Regions from separate parts of the Enterobacter sp. JBIWA008 genome, predicted to be linked through region 1. Evidence: predicted binding sites of a transcription regulator. Region 1 holds the regulator's gene; the other holds the start of a gene.
The links. Region 1 encodes LexA, which represses DNA repair genes until DNA is damaged. Its sites were predicted from a motif close to TNCTGTATGTACATACAGNA; they were not measured.

Region 1 (8,547 bases):
ACCAGGTTTTCGCCGAAGTTTTGCGCGGCATTGAAAGCGTCACCGATGCTTTTGGCTATCAGACCATGCTCGCCCACTACGGGTACAAGCCGGAACTGGAAGAGGAACGTCTTGAGTCCATGCTTTCCTGGAACATCGATGGCCTGATTTTAACCGAACGTACCCACACTGCCCGCACGCTCAAAATGATTGAAGTGGCCGGCATTCCGGTGGTGGAGCTGATGGACAGCCAGTCCCCGTGCCTCGATATCGCCGTGGGGTTCGATAACTTCGAAGCGGCGCGCCAGATGACGGCGGCGATCATTGCCCGCGGTCATCGTCATATCGCCTATCTGGGCGCGCGTCTTGATGAACGTACTATCATCAAACAGAAGGGATACGAGCAGGCGATGCTCGACGCGAACTTAACCCCGTACAGCGTGATGGTGGAGCAGTCCTCTTCCTATACGTCGGGTATTGAGCTGATGCGTCAGGCACGACGCGAGTATCCGCAACTGGACGGTATTTTCTGTACCAACGATGACCTTGCTGTTGGCGCGGCGTTTGAGTGTCAGCGTCTGGGGCTGAAGATCCCTGATGATATGGCGATCGCCGGTTTCCACGGCCACGACATTGGCCAGGTGATGGAGCCGCGTCTGGCGAGCGTCCTGACCCCACGTGAACGTATGGGCCGCATTGGCGCAGAACGCCTGCTGGCGCGCATTCGTGGCGAGACGGTTACCCCAAAAATGTTAGATTTAGGTTTCACCTTGTCACCGGGTGGATCTATTTGAACTGACAAATTTGAAGTAGCTCACACTTATTCACTTCGCGCACGTTTGGATATTGCTTCTCTTTTGCCCCAGCAGGACAATGTTACCGATAACTGTTACCCGTAACAATTGACTGAGGGACACCCTTTGAGCACGACTAATTACGATCACCACGTCTACGTCCTGATGGGCGTTTCCGGTAGCGGGAAATCAGCCGTAGCCAGCGAAGTGGCGCATCAACTCCAGGCTGCGTTTCTTGATGGCGACTTCCTCCATCCGCGCAGCAACATCATGAAAATGGCCTCCGGCGAGCCGCTGAACGACGACGACCGCAAACCGTGGTTGCAGGCGCTGAATGACGCCGCGTTCGCGATGCAGCGTACCAACAAAGTCTCCCTGATCGTCTGCTCCGCGCTGAAAAAAACCTACCGCGACCTGCTGCGCGACGGCAACCCGAATCTCTCTTTCATCTACCTGAAAGGGGATTTCGAGGTGATTGAAAGCCGTCTGAAGGCGCGTAAAGGGCACTTCTTTAAAACCCAGATGCTGGTCACGCAGTTTGAAGCGCTGCAGGAGCCGGGTGCGGACGAGAGGGACGTATTAGTGGTTGATATCGATCAGCCGCTGGACGGTGTTGTTGCCAGCACCATCGAGGTCATTAATAAAAGGCAGTAAGTTTTGAGTACATTAACGCTTGTTTTGACAGCAGTGGGTTCCGTATTGCTACTGCTGTTTTTAGTGATGAAGGCGCGTATGCATGCCTTTGTTGCTTTGATGGTGGTTTCTATCGGTGCAGGTCTCTTTTCCGGTATGCCGCTCGACAAGATCGCCGCGACGATGGAAAAAGGGATGGGCGGCACGCTGGGCTTCCTGGCGATTGTGGTCGCCCTTGGCGCGATGTTTGGCAAGATTTTGCACGAGACGGGCGCGGTCGACCAGATTGCCGTCAAGATGCTGAAATCCTTCGGCCACAGCCGTGCGCACTACGCGATTGGCCTGGCTGGCCTGATCTGCGCGCTGCCGCTGTTCTTTGAAGTGGCCGTTGTGCTGCTGATAAGCGTCGCGTTCTCCATGGCGCGCCATACCGGCACTAACCTCGTGAAGCTGGTTATTCCGCTGTTTGCGGGCGTGGCGGCCGCCGCAGCGTTTCTGCTGCCGGGGCCTGCGCCGATGCTGCTGGCCTCCCAGATGCACGCTGATTTTGGCTGGATGATCCTGATTGGCCTCTGCGCCGCGATCCCGGGGATGATTATCGCCGGTCCGCTGTGGGGCAACTTCATCAGCCGCTACGTTGAGCTGCACATTCCGGACGACATCACCGAGCCGCACCTGGGCGAGGGCAAAATGCCGTCCTTCGGCTTCAGCCTGTCGCTGATCCTGCTCCCGCTGGTGCTGGTGGGACTGAAAACCATCGCCGCGCGCTTTGTGCCGGTGGGTTCCAGCGCCTACGAGTGGTTTGAGTTCATCGGTCACCCGTTCACCGCGATCCTGGTGGCGTGTCTGGTGGCGATTTACGGCCTGGCGATGCGTCAGGGGATGCCGAAAGACCGCGTGATGGAGATCTGCGGCGCCGCGCTGCAGCCTGCGGGCATTATCCTGCTGGTGATCGGTGCCGGGGGTGTGTTCAAGCAGGTGCTGGTGGATTCCGGCGTAGGCCCGGCACTGGGCGAAGCGCTGACCGGAATGGGCCTGCCGATTGCGGTTACCTGCTTTGTGCTGGCCGCAGCGGTGCGTATCATTCAGGGCTCCGCAACCGTGGCGTGTTTAACCGCCGTGGGTCTGGTGATGCCGGTGATTGAACAGCTGAACTACTCCGGTGCGCAGATGGCGGCGCTCTCAATCTGCATCGCGGGCGGCTCGATTGTGGTATCCCACGTTAACGATGCAGGCTTCTGGCTTTTCGGTAAATTTACCGGCGCGACCGAAGCGCAAACCCTGAAAACCTGGACGCTGATGGAAACCATCCTCGGCACAACGGGGGCGATTGTCGGGATGATTGCCTTCACGCTGCTGAGCTGAATGCGGTGATTTAACAAGGCCCAAAAATAAGGCCCGGTAGCGTTAACGCTTACCGGGCCTTTATATTATGCAGAACACCAGGCCGGGTATGGTGAAACCACCACCCGGCTTTTTCACGTCACTCGTCCTGCGTCGCGCTCTCAATCGTTAAACGCACATCCGAGGTGATCAGTTCTGCCAGCATCTGGTACACCTTCAGCGTCTCTTCCGGCTCGGCATCGCCCGTATCACTGATGTAGCCTTCGTCGCGCAGCGTCAGAACCAGAGTGCTGAAGACCGCTTTGTCGAAGAATTCAGGAGCGTTAATGCCGTGCAGAACGGACAGACGCTGTGCCAGCGTCCGGCTCTCTTTCTCCAGCGTACCGCGGTTGATAGACGGATTCGCACTCAGCAGCCAGAACGTAATGGCGTAGCGCTGCAGCGTTTCGCGCGCACCGGCGGCCAGCAGCTGCAGGGTGCGGGAGCGTGACGGATTGATGTGCAGCTCGTCATTCGTGACGGTGATTAGCCCTTGACGACGTAGTTCTTCCGTCAGTTTGTCCAGTTCACCCGCCAGCTCATCCTTGCTCCAGCGTAGGAACAGCTCCGCTTTCAGCATCGGGTAGAGCGTATCAACGTGACGCAATAGCTCCTGACGCGAGATGCGGCGATGCTGGGTAATGATGGCCGCCATGAGCGACGGCAGCATCAGCATATGGGTGATGTTGTTGCGGTAGTACGTCATCAGCACTGCCTGCTCACGCGGCAGAATGATGATGTCGCCGATTGTGTCTTTTTCGACTTCAAACTTATTCATCTGCAGCGCGTGATCGATAAGCTCACTGGCGGTTGCTGAAGGCACGGTTGAATCAACCGAATACGGCACGTTGCGCATCATATCCAGATAGCAATCCAGCTGTTCCGTCAGTTGCTCACGGGTCAGTGAGCGCTGGCGCGAAGCGAGAAGTGCCGTACAGCACAAGTTCATGGCATTAGCCGCACCGGCGTTGTTAATGCGCACCATTAGTTCGGACGCAATGCCGTTGACCGTTGGCGTCAGCCAGGCCGGACGAATCGCTTCGATAGGATCGATGGATTCGCGCCACTCGGGAACGTGATGGTTCAGATATGTCATCAGCGGCATCGGCTCGCCGAAGTTCACATAGCCCTGGCCGAGATTGCGTAGCTTGCTCAAGCCGCGCAGCATCTGCGGCAGGCTCTCTTTCTCTTTGGTCGCACCGCGCAGCTCTTTGGCGTACGTGCCCACTTCCATCACGTGCTCATAGCCAATGTAGATTGGCACTAGCGTGATGGGACGGGTTCCTCCGCGCAGCATCGCCTGGATGGTCATCGACAGCGTGCCGGTCTTCGGATCGAGCAGACGTCCGGTACGGGAACGACCGCCCTCCACGAAGTACTCCACGGAATAGCCGCGGCTGAACAGCTCGCCCAGATACTCGCGGAACACGGTGGAGTAGAGCTTGTTGCCCTTGAAGGTACGACGGATAAAGAAGGCGCCCAGGCGGCGGAAAATCGGACCTGCTGGCCAGAAATTCAGGTTGATACCGGCAGCAATATGCGGCGGTACCAGCCCCTGGTGATAGAGCACGTAGGAAAGAAGCAGGTAGTCCATGTGGCTGCGGTGGCAGGGGACATAGACAATCTCATGGCCATCATGCGCCAGCTGGCGTACACGCTCGGCGTTATGAACGTTGATGCCCTGATACAGGCGGTTCCAGGTAAAGCCGAGAATACGATCGGACAGGCGAATCATCTCGTAAGAGAAGTTCGCTGCAATCTCTTCCATCAGCGCAATGGCGTTCTGCTGGGCTTTCTCATGCGATATTTTCTTGCTGCGCGCTTCGTCTTCAACGGCGCGAGCAATCGCTTTGGAGGCCAACAGCTTGTTGAACAAATCCTGACGCGCCGGGAGACGCGGCCCTACGGCAGCCAGGCGCTGACGGGCAAAGTGCATACGCGCCACGCGCGCCAGTTTTTGCGCGATGATCTTGTCGGTGCCGTGCTCGTCCGCCATTCGACGCAGCGAAACGGAAGGGGAGAAACGCACAAAGCTGTCGCGTCCCAGCCAGGAGACCGCGAAGAACTTCTGAATGCCGTTAAGCATGCGCAGTGGTGGGTTCTCTTCACCTTTTTCACGGCCCGGACGACGACCAAACATCACCGATACCGGCACCATCTGCACATCCAGATCGGGGTTGCTGCGATGCAGGTCGAGATAGTCATGGAACAGCTTGATGGACTCTTCTTTTGGCGTGTAGTAGGTAAACACGCGCGGTCCACCGTGAATGAACACGTAGCGCGGCAGCAGCGTACCGTCAACTTCAAGCGGTTCAAGCGGGTCCGGTAAGTCATGCGCCAGACACTGGGCGCGAAGCGTCAGTAAGTCTGCCTTCGAGTTATAAGGCAAAACGTACATAATAGGACGCGACGTATCGAGCCCCAACTCCAGCGCGGGTTCTGCTGGGATAGACTTGCTTTTTACCAGTATGCTTAATGGTAAATTAAGTAATTTGTAGTAAATTCGTGGCCAGCCGGACATAAACGATGTAAAGCCTCTGGTTAATAATGCAATTGCGGCGCAAGGATAACAGAAAGCGCGCAAAATTTCTGTTGTTACCCGTCATACTTCAGGCTGTAGCGAAACGCGCTACGGCTCCTGTTACTGACGCTCTTTTTTTAAAAAGGTTCTTTTAATGGCCAATAATACCACTGGGTTAACGCGTATCATCAAAGCCGCCGGCTATTCATGGAAAGGTTTCCGTGCTGCGTGGATCAACGAAGCCGCTTTTCGCCAGGAGGGCGTCGCCGCTATCATCGCGGTGATCATTGCCTGTTTCCTTGATGTTGATGCTATTACTCGCGTGCTTCTTATCGGTTCCGTGCTTCTGGTGATGATAGTGGAAATTCTTAATAGCGCTATTGAAGCCGTTGTTGATCGCATCGGTTCCGATTTCCATGAGCTTTCTGGCCGCGCAAAAGACATGGGCTCTGCTGCTGTGTTGCTGGCGATTATCACTGCCGTTATTACCTGGGTCACGCTGCTTTGGTCACATTTCCGATGAGCCTCGAGGAATAATTAAGTCCCTGGTTTTTTGTGCAGTTTTTGATTCCAAAATCGCCTTTGACTGTATATACTCACAGCATAACTGTATATACACCCAGGGGGCGGAATGAAAGCGTTAACGACCAGGCAGCAAGAGGTGTTTGATCTCATCCGGGATCATATCGGCCAGACGGGTATGCCACCCACGCGTGCGGAAATCGCTCAGCGTCTGGGCTTCCGTTCTCCGAATGCTGCCGAAGAACACCTGAAAGCGCTGGCGCGTAAGGGCGTGATTGAGATTGTTTCAGGCGCGTCACGTGGTATCCGCCTGCTGGTGGAAGAAGAGACGGGTATTCCGCTGGTGGGGCGTGTTGCTGCCGGTGAGCCTTTGCTGGCGCAGCAGCATATTGAAGGCCACTACCAGGTCGATCCGGCCATGTTCAAACCGAGCGCTGATTTCCTGCTGCGCGTTAGCGGCATGTCGATGAAAGACATCGGTATTCTTGACGGCGATCTGCTTGCGGTGCACAAAACGCAGGATGTGCGTAACGGTCAGGTGGTTGTCGCGCGCATTGATGATGAAGTCACCGTCAAGCGTCTGAAAAAACAGGGGAACACAGTTCAGCTACTGCCTGAAAACAACGAGTTCTCCCCGATTGTGGTCGATCTCCGCGAACAGAACTTCTCTATCGAAGGACTGGCGGTTGGGGTGATTCGCAACGGTGAATGGCTGTAACCTCTTCCTGACAGGCTATGGCGCCGCTGTAGCCTGCTTCATTCCCCACTCCCGGTATTTTTCATGTCACTGCTGACGGCATCCGATAAGGCATTGTGGCGTCTTGCTCTGCCGATGATTTTTTCCAATATTACCGTGCCCTTGCTGGGTCTGGTCGATACTGCCGTTATTGGTCATCTTGATTCGCCGGTTTATCTCGGCGGCGTGGCGATTGGCGCAACGGCAACCAGCTTCCTGTTTATGCTGCTGCTCTTTTTGCGTATGAGCACCACCGGGCTCACGGCACAGGCTTATGGTGCAAAAGATCCGCTGCGTCTGGCGCGGGCTCTGGTCCAGCCGCTGATCCTTGCGCTTGGCGCGGGGGCGTTAATCGTTATATTACGTGCGCCCCTGATCGACTTTGCACTCCATGTTGTTGGCGGCAGCGAGGCGGTACTGGCCCAGGCTCGACGTTTCCTTGAAATCCGCTGGCTCAGCGCGCCCGCCTCGCTGGCTAACCTGGTTCTGCTGGGGTGGCTACTGGGCGTTCAGTACGCCCGTGCGCCAGTGATTTTGCTGGTGGTGGGCAACCTTCTCAACATTGTGCTGGATGTCTGGCTGGTAATGGGACTGCATATGAATGTGCAGGGCGCGGCGCTGGCGACGGCGATTGCCGAGTACGGAACCTTTATTATTGGTCTTTGGATGGTCTGGCGCGTGCTGGCGATGCGCGGCATCTCCCTGGCGCTGCTCAAAACCGCATGGCGCGGCAATATCCGTAAGCTGCTGGCACTTAATCGTGACATCATGCTGCGCTCGCTGCTGCTTCAGCTCTGCTTCGGCGCGCTGACGGTTTTCGGGGCTCGACTGGGGCCAGAAATCGTTGCGGTCAACGCGGTATTGATGACGCTGCTGACCTTTACCGCCTACGCGCTGGACGGTTTTGCCTATGCGGTAGAAGCGCATTCCGGGCAGGCGTACGGTGCGCGCGAAAGCGGGCAGCTTCGGGACGTCTGGCGGGCAGCCTGCCGTCAGTCGGGACTGGTGGCGCTGGCGTTCGGCCTGGTTTACGCCTGCTTTGGTGAGCAGATCGTTTCATTACTTACGTCTATCCCTGCGCTGCGCGAGCTGGCGAGTCACTATCTCATCTGGCAAGTCATCTTACCGGTAGTCGGCGTCTGGTGTTATCTGCTGGACGGCATGTTTATTGGTGCGACGCGCGGAGCGGAAATGCGCAACAGCATGGCGGTCGCGGCGGTAGGGTTTGGCCTGACGCTGCTGACGCTTCCCTGGCTTGGAAATCACGGTTTGTGGCTGGCCCTGGCCGTTTTCCTCTCGCTGCGAGGGATATCGCTGGCTTTTATCTGGCACCGCCACTGGCAAAACGATACCTGGTTCCCTTCACGTCACGATATATCGTGACGGTTAAAGATTCCGAATATGAAATCAACTGCCAAATCCTTAACTACAATATTTATCACGTCCAGCAGAAAAGAACGTAACGGACGTTACGACCCGACGTTTAACTAAGAGGACACGATGATGAATAAAGACGAAATCGGCGGCAACTGGAAGCAGTTCAAAGGTAAAGCGAAAGAAAAGTGGGGTAAGCTGACAGATGACGATATGACCGTCATTGAAGGTAAACGCGATCAGCTTGTCGGTAAAATTCAGGAACGCTACGGCTACGCGAAAGATCAGGCGGAAAACGAAGTCAAAGACTGGGAAACCCGTAACGACTACCGCTGGTAACGCTGAATAACCCACAGGGCGGCTCTAAGCCGCCTTTTCTTTTGCCGTTAACGCGGCTTTTTCTTCACCAGAATTGAGTGGTCGTGCTGACATGCGTCCTGATGACGACAAGCTTCCACTTCCACGCAGGCAGAGCACAGCCCATGCGCTTCAATCACGTTATGACGCAGGGCAAAACCCATTTTCGCTGCCAGCGTATGCATAATATCTTCCACGCCTTCCGCAGCTTCTTCTTTCACCACGCCGCAGCGGTCACAGATAAACAT
Region 2 (8,547 bases), 590 kb from region 1:
ATATTTCCCGTCGCTGTACAACGCGCTGGGGATCTTCCTGCCGCTGATCGCGGTGAACTGCGCCATCTTTGGCGGCGTCTCGTTTATGGTTCAGCGTGATTACAACTTCAGTGAATCCGTGGTGTACGGTTTTGGTTCCGGCATCGGCTGGATGCTGGCGATTGTCACCATGGCGGGGATCCGCGAGAAAATGAAATATGCCAACGTGCCTGCGGGTCTGCGTGGCTTAGGGATCACCTTTATCACCACCGGGCTGATGGCGCTGGGCTTTATGTCCTTCTCCGGTGTGCAGCTATAAGGGCTAACAGATGGAAATTATTCTTGGCGTGGTGATGTTCACGCTGATAGTACTGGTGCTGTCAGGGCTGATCCTGACGGCGCGTGCAAAGCTGGTCAATTCAGGGGATGTGGTCATTGATATCAATGACGATCCGCAGAATCAGATCCGCACTCCGGCGGGGGACAAGCTGCTCAACACGCTCTCCGGTAACGGCATTTTTGTCTCCTCCGCCTGCGGCGGCGGCGGCTCTTGCGGGCAGTGCCGCGTGACGGTAAAAGAGGGCGGTGGCGATATTCTGCCAACCGAGCTGGCGCATATTACAAAGCGTGAGGCAAAAGAGGGCTGTCGTCTGGCCTGCCAGGTCGCGGTGCGCCAGAACATGAAGATTGAGCTGCCGGAAGAGATCTTCGGCGTAAAAAAATGGGAGTGCGAGGTTATCTCTAATGATAACAAAGCCACCTTTATTAAAGAGCTGAAGCTGAGGGTGCCGGAAGGGGAAGATGTTCCGTTCCGCGCCGGGGGGTACATTCAGATTGAGTGTCCTGAGCATACCGTGGCCTACGCGGACTTCGACGTGCCGGATGAGTATCGTGCCGACTGGGACAAATTCAATCTCTTCCGCTTTGTCTCGGAGGTGAAAGAGCCGACGCTGCGCGCCTACTCGATGGCCAACTACCCGGAAGAGAAGGGCATCATCATGCTCAACGTGCGTATCGCCACGCCGCCACCGAATGTGCAGGATGCACCGCCGGGCGTGATGTCGTCATACATCTGGTCCCTGAAGCCTGGCGATAAGGTGACGATCTCCGGACCGTTCGGGGAGTTCTTCGCGAAAGATACCGACGCGGAAATGGTCTTTATCGGCGGTGGGGCCGGTATGGCCCCGTTGCGCTCGCACATTTTTGACCAGCTCAAGCGGTTGGGGAGCCAGCGTAAGATCAGCTTCTGGTACGGGGCGCGCTCGCTTCGCGAGATGTTCTATGATGATGAGTTTGAGCAGCTGGCGCGTGAAAACCCGAACTTTACCTTCCACGTTGCGCTTTCCGATCCGCAGCCGGAAGATAGCTGGACGGGCTATACGGGGTTCATCCACAACGTGCTGTATGAAAACTACCTCAAACAGCATCCGGCGCCTGAGGACTGCGAGTTCTATATGTGTGGTCCGCCGATGATGAACGCCGCCGTGATCAAGATGCTGAAAGATCTGGGCATAGAAGATGAGAATATCCTCCTTGATGATTTCGGAGGCTGATCATGCTGACCTTTCTGGCGACCTTCGCGGTGTTTGTGCTGGTGGTTTTCGGCATGTCATTAGGCTGGATTATCAAGCGTAAAAGCATTCAGGGCAGCTGCGGCGGTATCTCTTCTATCGGAATGGAAAAGGTTTGCGACTGCCCGGAACCGTGCGATGCGCGAAAAAAACGAATGGTGCGGGAACAGCAGCGTCAGCAAAAAAGAATCATCTAGCAAAAAAAGGCCGCATATTGCGGCCTTTCCTGTTTATTTTGCCCAGCTTTTCGCTTGCGCTGGCGAATCCACGAGAACCCCTTTGGCGCCTAATGCTTTGGCTTTCTGATAATCTTCGTTAGAGTTCACGCCGATAAAAATCAGGTGGGCATTGCCCTGGGAGCGAAAGCAATCAACGGCTTCTTTGTCCCATGTTAAGGTTGCAGGAGAGATCCCTTCGCCTAAGGTAAATTTCTCAACTACCTCGACCTTTCTGTTTAACTCAAGTCCATACCAGTAATCATTCATTTTTTGTGAGGGCGGAAGGCATTCGTGGCTTAACGAAATATTGGCCAGACGGGTGCGCGTTTCGCTGCGGGTCACAAAACGAGGGATTTCGGTAGGCAAAGCTTCCAGATAACGGTCTTCTGTTGAATAGACGCGAACCCGATTCAGGCTATTGGTTTCCTTCAACACGTTAAGCAGTTGCTTACCCATCATGTCCGGGTTTGCATCAGGGGATTTGATATCAATATAAAACTGCGTATCGGGCCAGGTAGTCAGTACCGATTTAAGCGTTGGTATCGTCGTATTTAGCAGGTTTTCCGGCAGTTCCTTGTCCTTCCACTTCACGCTGGTATCTATCTTCGCCAGTTCCGCGAGTGAATACTGTGACACCTTGCCTTGCTGATTGGTTAACGCTTTCAGGTCGCTTGGGCGATAGAGTACTGGAACCCCGTCCCGGCTTAATTGCACGGTGACCCAAATGGCCTGTGCCTTGTTTTCAAGCGCCAGTTTAATGGCCGGAAGGCTATTTTCAGGCGCATCCGCAGTGCCGCCCCGATGCGCAATGATCTCCGGGTTAGCAAATGCCGCGCTCGCCAGAAAAATTAATGGTACAGAAAAGATTTTCTTCATGAATTAATACCCTCCATTTATTTTTAAAGTGTATGTATATCAATATTTTATTCGGAATTTTCATAACACATTTTTACGACAAACATGCGACACGAAAACAGCTGACGCATTTTTTGCCTTTTGTTATACTGTATATAAATACATGTGTTGGTTCGAAAGATGCGCAAAATAATCCATGTCGATATGGACTGCTTTTTTGCCGCAGTGGAGATGCGTGACAACCCGGCGCTGCGGGATATTCCCATCGCCATTGGCGGCAGCCGCGTTCAGCGTGGTGTCATCAGCACCGCCAACTACCCTGCGCGCAAATTTGGCGTGCGCAGCGCTATGCCGACGGCGATGGCGCTAAAACTCTGTCCCCACCTCACCCTTTTGCCCGGTCGCTTTGAAGCCTACAAAGAAGCGTCAAACCATATACGGGAAATCTTCTCCCGCTATACCTCACTGATTGAGCCGCTATCGCTGGACGAAGCCTATCTGGACGTCACCGACAGCCTGCACTGTCATGGCTCCGCCACCCTGATGGCGCAGGAGATTCGCCAGACGATCTTCAACGAGCTGGATCTCACCGCATCGGCAGGCGTCGCGCCGGTAAAATTTCTCGCTAAAATCGCCTCCGATTTAAATAAGCCCAACGGTCAGTATGTCATCACGCCGGAAGAGGTACCTGCATTCCTAAAAACGCTGCCGCTTGGCAAAATCCCCGGAGTAGGAAAAGTCTCCGCCGCAAAGCTGGAAAGCATGGGGTTACGCACCTGCGAAGACGTGCAGCGAAGCGATCTTGCCATGCTGCTCAAGCGCTTTGGGAAGTTTGGCCGCGTGCTGTGGGAGCGCAGCCAGGGGATAGACGATCGCGATGTAAACAGCGAACGGCTGCGTAAATCCGTCGGCGTTGAGCGAACCCTCAGTGAAGATATTCATAACTGGTCGGAATGCGAAACCATTATCACGGAACAACTTTACCCGGAGCTGGAACGACGCTTAATTAAGGTGAAGCCGGACATGCTCATCGCCCGTCAGGGTATTAAATTAAAATTCAACGACTTCCAGCAGACCACGCAGGAACACGTCTGGCCGCGTCTGAATAAAGACGATCTTATCGCGACGGCGAAAAAGGCATGGGAAGAGCGTCGGGGCGGGCGAGGGGTGAGGCTGGTGGGATTGCACGTTACGCTGCTGGATCCGCAGTTAGAGCGTCAGCTGGTTTTGGGACTGTAAAAAAGCCCGGTATTTACCGGGCCTGCGTTTTTCACCCTCTCTCTTTGGGAGCGGGGAGGGTGCTACTTAACTGGGATCGCTTTCAGCAGTTCAGTCAGCAGCGTCCAGTAGTGACCGACGCTTTCGATATGAACCTGCTCATCCGGCGAGTGCGGACCGGTAATGGTTGGCCCGATGGACACCATATCCATATCCGGATACGGTTTCTTGAACAGACCACATTCCAGACCCGCGTGGATCACCTGGATGTTCGGGGTGCTGTTGAACAGACGCTGATAAGTTTCACGCACCAGCGCCATCACCGGAGAACTCGCATCCGGCTGCCAGCCCGGGTAGCTGCCTTTTGCAGACGTTTTCGCGCCCGCCAGCGTACCGAGAGATTCCAGCATGCTCACCACGTACTCTTTACCGCTATCTATAAGCGAGCGGATCAGGCAGACGATTTCCGCGCTGTCGTCACTCATGGTCACCACGCCCACGTTCAGTGAGGTTTCCACCACGCCTTTCGCCACGTCAGAGTTGCGGATCACGCCGTTTGGCGTCGCGTTCAGCAGCTGAACGAAGGTGTCACGAGATTGCACGGTCAGCGCGGCTTTATCTGTAGAAACAGATTCCAGCACCACGGTCAGGTTTTTCTCTTTCGCCGACAGTTCGTTTTTCAGGATATCCAGGTATACGGTGGAGAGATTTTTCAGCTCGTCCGCTTTTGCAGCAGGAACCGCTACGGTGGCGAACGCTTCGCGTGGGATCGCGTTACGCAGGGTACCGCCGTTGAAGTCCACCAGACGCAGGTCCAGCTCAGCTGCATGGCCTGCCAGGAAGCGCGCCAGCAGCTTGTTGGCATTACCCAGACCCAGGTGAATATCGCCGCCGGAGTGGCCGCCTTTCAGCCCTTTCAGCGTCAGCTTGAAGGTCTGGAAGCCTGCAGGGATCGCTTCGCGTGACAGCGGCAGGGTAGAGATGAAATCAATCCCGCCCGCGCAGCCCATGTAGATCTCGCCTTCTTCTTCAGAGTCGGTGTTGATCAGGATGTCCGCCTGCAGCCAGTTCGCCTGCAGACCGAATGCGCCGTCCATGCCCGCTTCTTCGGTCATGGTCAGCAGCACTTCCAGCGGGCCGTGCTCAACGCTGTCGTCGGCCAGCACCGCCAGCGCAGAGGCCATACCGATGCCGTTATCCGCGCCCAGCGTGGTGCCGCGTGCTTTCACCCAGTCGCCGTCGACGTAAGGTTGAATCGGGTCTTTGGTGAAGTCGTGAACGGTGTCGTTATTTTTCTGTGGCACCATGTCCAGGTGCGCCTGCAGCACAACCGGTTTGCGGTTTTCCATGCCTGCGGTAGCGGGTTTACGAATCAGAATGTTGCCAACCTGGTCGCGTTCAGCATGCAGACCTTTTTCCTTCGCCCAGCCCATAATATGTTCGGCAAGCTGTTCTTCATGGTAGGAAGGGTGTGGAATGGAGCAGATTTTTGCAAAAATATCCCACAGCGGCTGCGGGGATAATTGAGACAGTTCAGACACGATAAGTCTCCTTGTCGTGGCGCTGCAAGCAGGGTTGCAGGTCACAGGGTTAGCAGGTTAATAGTTACCACAAGTCAGGCTTGCGAGATGAAACTGAGAATACCACTTTCTCTGCTGGCTGGTAGCATAAAGCATGTAAAAACTCAGGCAGAGGGCGCTAAACACTGGTTTTTAGTGCGTCAGATCTCTATAATCTCGCGCAACCTATTTCCCCCTCGAACACTTTTTAAGCCGTATAAAAACAGGCTGGGACACTTCACATGAGCGAAAAATACGTCGTCACCTGGGACATGTTGCAGATTCACGCACGCAAACTGGCTGCGCGTCTGATGCCTTCCGAACAGTGGAAAGGCATTATTGCCGTCAGCCGTGGCGGTCTGGTACCGGGGGCGCTGCTGGCACGTGAGCTGGGTATTCGTCATGTCGATACCGTTTGCATCTCCAGCTATGACCATGATAACCAGCGTGAGCTGACCGTGCTGAAACGTGCGGAAGGCGACGGTGAAGGCTTCATCGTTATTGATGATTTGGTGGATACCGGCGGTACTGCGGTCGCTATCCGCGAAATGTATCCGAAAGCACATTTCGTCACAATCTTCGCGAAGCCTGCTGGGCGCCCACTGGTTGACGATTACGTGATTGATATCCCGCAGGATACCTGGATTGAACAGCCATGGGATATGGGCGTGGTCTTCGTACCGCCTATTTCAGGCCGTTAATACCAGTACGTAACTTTACACGCCCGGCTATGTCGGGCGTTGTTCTTTTTGGCCTGCCACGCGTTACAATAGTCTTCATATGACGTATTCATGGAGGCAACGCAATGACGCAGGCGAATCTCACCGAGACTCTCTTCAAACCCCGTTTCAAACATCCTGAAACGTCGACGCTGGTGCGTCGCTTTAATCCGGGTACCCAGCCTGCCGTCCAGTCCGCGTTAGACGGTAAAAACGTGCCCCACTGGTATCGTATGATTAACCGCCTGATGTGGGTCTGGCGCGGTATCGACCCCCGTGAAATCCTTGATGTGCAGGCACGTATCGTGATGAGTGAGGCCGAACGTACCGACAGCGAACTCTACGATACGGTGGTGGGCTACCGTGGCGGAAACTGGATCTACGAGTGGTCTAAACAGGCGATGCTCTGGCAGCAAAAAGCCAGCCAGGAAGAGGATGCCACGCGCAGCGGCAAGCACTGGCTGCACGCCGCTAACCTTTACGGTATTGCCGCGTACCCCCATTTAAAAGGGGATGAACTGGCTGAGCAGGCTCAGGCGCTGGCGAATCGCGCCTATCAGGAGGCGGCTCAACGTCTGCCGGGCCGGATGCGTGAACTTGAGTTCACCATTTCAGGGGGATCGTCCGTAACCGGGTTCCTGCATATGCCTGAAGGTGAAGGTCCGTTCCCGACCGTCCTCATGTGCGGCGGGCTGGATTCACTGCAAATTGATTATTACAGCCTGTATGAGCGTTACTTCGCACCAAAAGGGATCGCGATGCTGACGCTTGATATGCCCTCAATTGGTTTCTCATCCAAATGGAAACTGACGCAGGATTCCAGCCTGCTGCACCAGCATGCGCTAAAAGCGCTGGAAGGCATTCCGTGGGTTGACCACACCCGCGTGGCGGCATTCGGCTTCCGTTTCGGCGCGAATGTCGCGGTGCGTCTGGCTTACCTTGAATCCTCTCGCCTTAAAGCCGTCGCCTGCCTGGGCCCGGTCGTACACGCTCTGCTCAGCGATCCTGCTCGCCAGGGGAACGTACCTGAAATGTACCTTGATGTGCTGGCCAGCCGTCTTGGCATGCATGATGCATCAGACGAAGCGCTGCGCGTTGAGCTCAATCGCTACTCGTTAAAAACGCAAGGGTTGCTGGGACGTCGCTGCCCAACGCCGATGCTGTCGGGGTTCTGGAAAAACGATCCGTTCAGCCCGGAAGAAGAGTCTCGCTTAATCACTTCGTCATCTGCGGATGGCAAATTGCTTGAAGTGCCGTTCAGCCCGGTCTATCAGAATTTCGACAAAGCGCTGAAAGAGATTACGCGCTGGATCGCTCAGAGATTGTGTTAATAGATTGCTAAATTTTGCTGGTTTGGTAAAACAGTGGCTTCACAAAAGGAGATCGCAATGACGTTACCGAGTGGACACCCGAAAAGTAGACTGATTAAGAAGTTTATGGCTCTCGGCCCGTATATTCGAGAAGAGCAGTGTGAAGAGAATCGCTTTTTTTTCGACTGCCTGGCTGTATGCGTCAACGTGAAGCCTGCACCAGAAAAACGTGAATTCTGGGGCTGGTGGATGGAAATGGAAGCAGAGGAAAAACGTTTTACGTATAGCTACCAGTTTGGCCTGTTTAATAAAGACGGCAACTGGCAGGCGACCACCATTAAAGATCAGGAAGTGATTGACCGCCTGGAATATACACTTAAAGAGTTCCATGATAAGGCACGCGCCCTGCTGGCGAGCCTGGATCTCAAGTTCGAGCCCGCGGATGACTTTTCCAGCGAAGCGGTGAAGCTGACTGCCTGATGGTTTCACAGCGCCGGGTGGCGGCTTCGCCTTACCCGGCCTACAAAATGCACTATCCCGTTGGCCCGGTAAGAGCTGCGCCACCGGAAAAAAAATCCCGGCTTATCTGCCGGGATTTTTTTATCGGGATAATCTTAGAACTGGTAGGTCATACCCAGGGCAACGATGTCATCGCTGCTCACGCCCAGTTTATTTTTGTCGTCAATCTGGTTGATTTTATAATCAACAAACGCTGACATATTTTTGTTGAAGTAATAGGTCGCGCCAACGTCAATGTATTTCACCAGATCTTCGTCACCAATACCTTCGATATCTTTGCCTTTAGACTGGACATAACCCAGGGACGGGCGCAGACCAAAGTCGAACTGATATTGTGCGACAACTTCAAAGTTCTGCGCTTTATTTGCAAACCCGCCGGAAATTGGCGTCATATTGCGGGTTTCAGAATACATTGCAGCCAGATAAATATCGTTCGCATCATATTTCAGACCGGTCGCCCAGGCTTCTGCTTTCTGCCCCTGGCCACGCGCCAGCAGGTTCTGAGCGTTGGTGCGGTCAGAGCTGGTGTAGGCACCGCTAACTGCGAAATCGCTGCCGCCGAAGTCATAGGTCAGAGAGGTACCAAAACCGTCACCGTT

Region 2: the regulator LexA is predicted to act here: its motif matches at 2,771-2,790, upstream of dinB (DNA polymerase IV).

Annotation. Positions count from the first base shown of each region.
Region 1 covers NZ_CP074149.1:354,492-363,038, forward strand. Annotated here, with positions in the region: gene gntR (gluconate operon transcriptional repressor GntR) at 1-773, shown strand, start outside; gene gntK (gluconokinase) at 900-1,427, shown strand; gene gntU (gluconate transporter) at 1,431-2,771, shown strand; gene plsB (glycerol-3-phosphate 1-O-acyltransferase PlsB) at 2,890-5,310, opposite strand; gene KGP24_RS01700 (diacylglycerol kinase) at 5,465-5,833, shown strand; gene lexA (transcriptional repressor LexA) at 5,942-6,550, shown strand; gene dinF (MATE family efflux transporter DinF) at 6,614-7,951, shown strand; gene KGP24_RS01715 (CsbD family protein) at 8,072-8,281, shown strand; gene zur (zinc uptake transcriptional repressor Zur) at 8,329-8,547, opposite strand, start outside.
Region 2 covers NZ_CP074149.1:947,760-956,306, forward strand. Annotated here, with positions in the region: gene nqrE (NADH:ubiquinone reductase (Na(+)-transporting) subunit E) at 1-298, shown strand, start outside; gene nqrF (NADH:ubiquinone reductase (Na(+)-transporting) subunit F) at 309-1,532, shown strand; gene nqrM ((Na+)-NQR maturation NqrM) at 1,535-1,747, shown strand; gene KGP24_RS04520 (glycerophosphodiester phosphodiesterase family protein) at 1,781-2,644, opposite strand; gene dinB (DNA polymerase IV) at 2,804-3,862, shown strand; gene pepD (cytosol nonspecific dipeptidase) at 3,925-5,382, opposite strand; gene gpt (xanthine phosphoribosyltransferase) at 5,643-6,101, shown strand; gene frsA (esterase FrsA) at 6,206-7,450, shown strand; gene crl (sigma factor-binding protein Crl) at 7,508-7,909, shown strand; gene phoE (phosphoporin PhoE) at 8,044-8,547, opposite strand, start outside.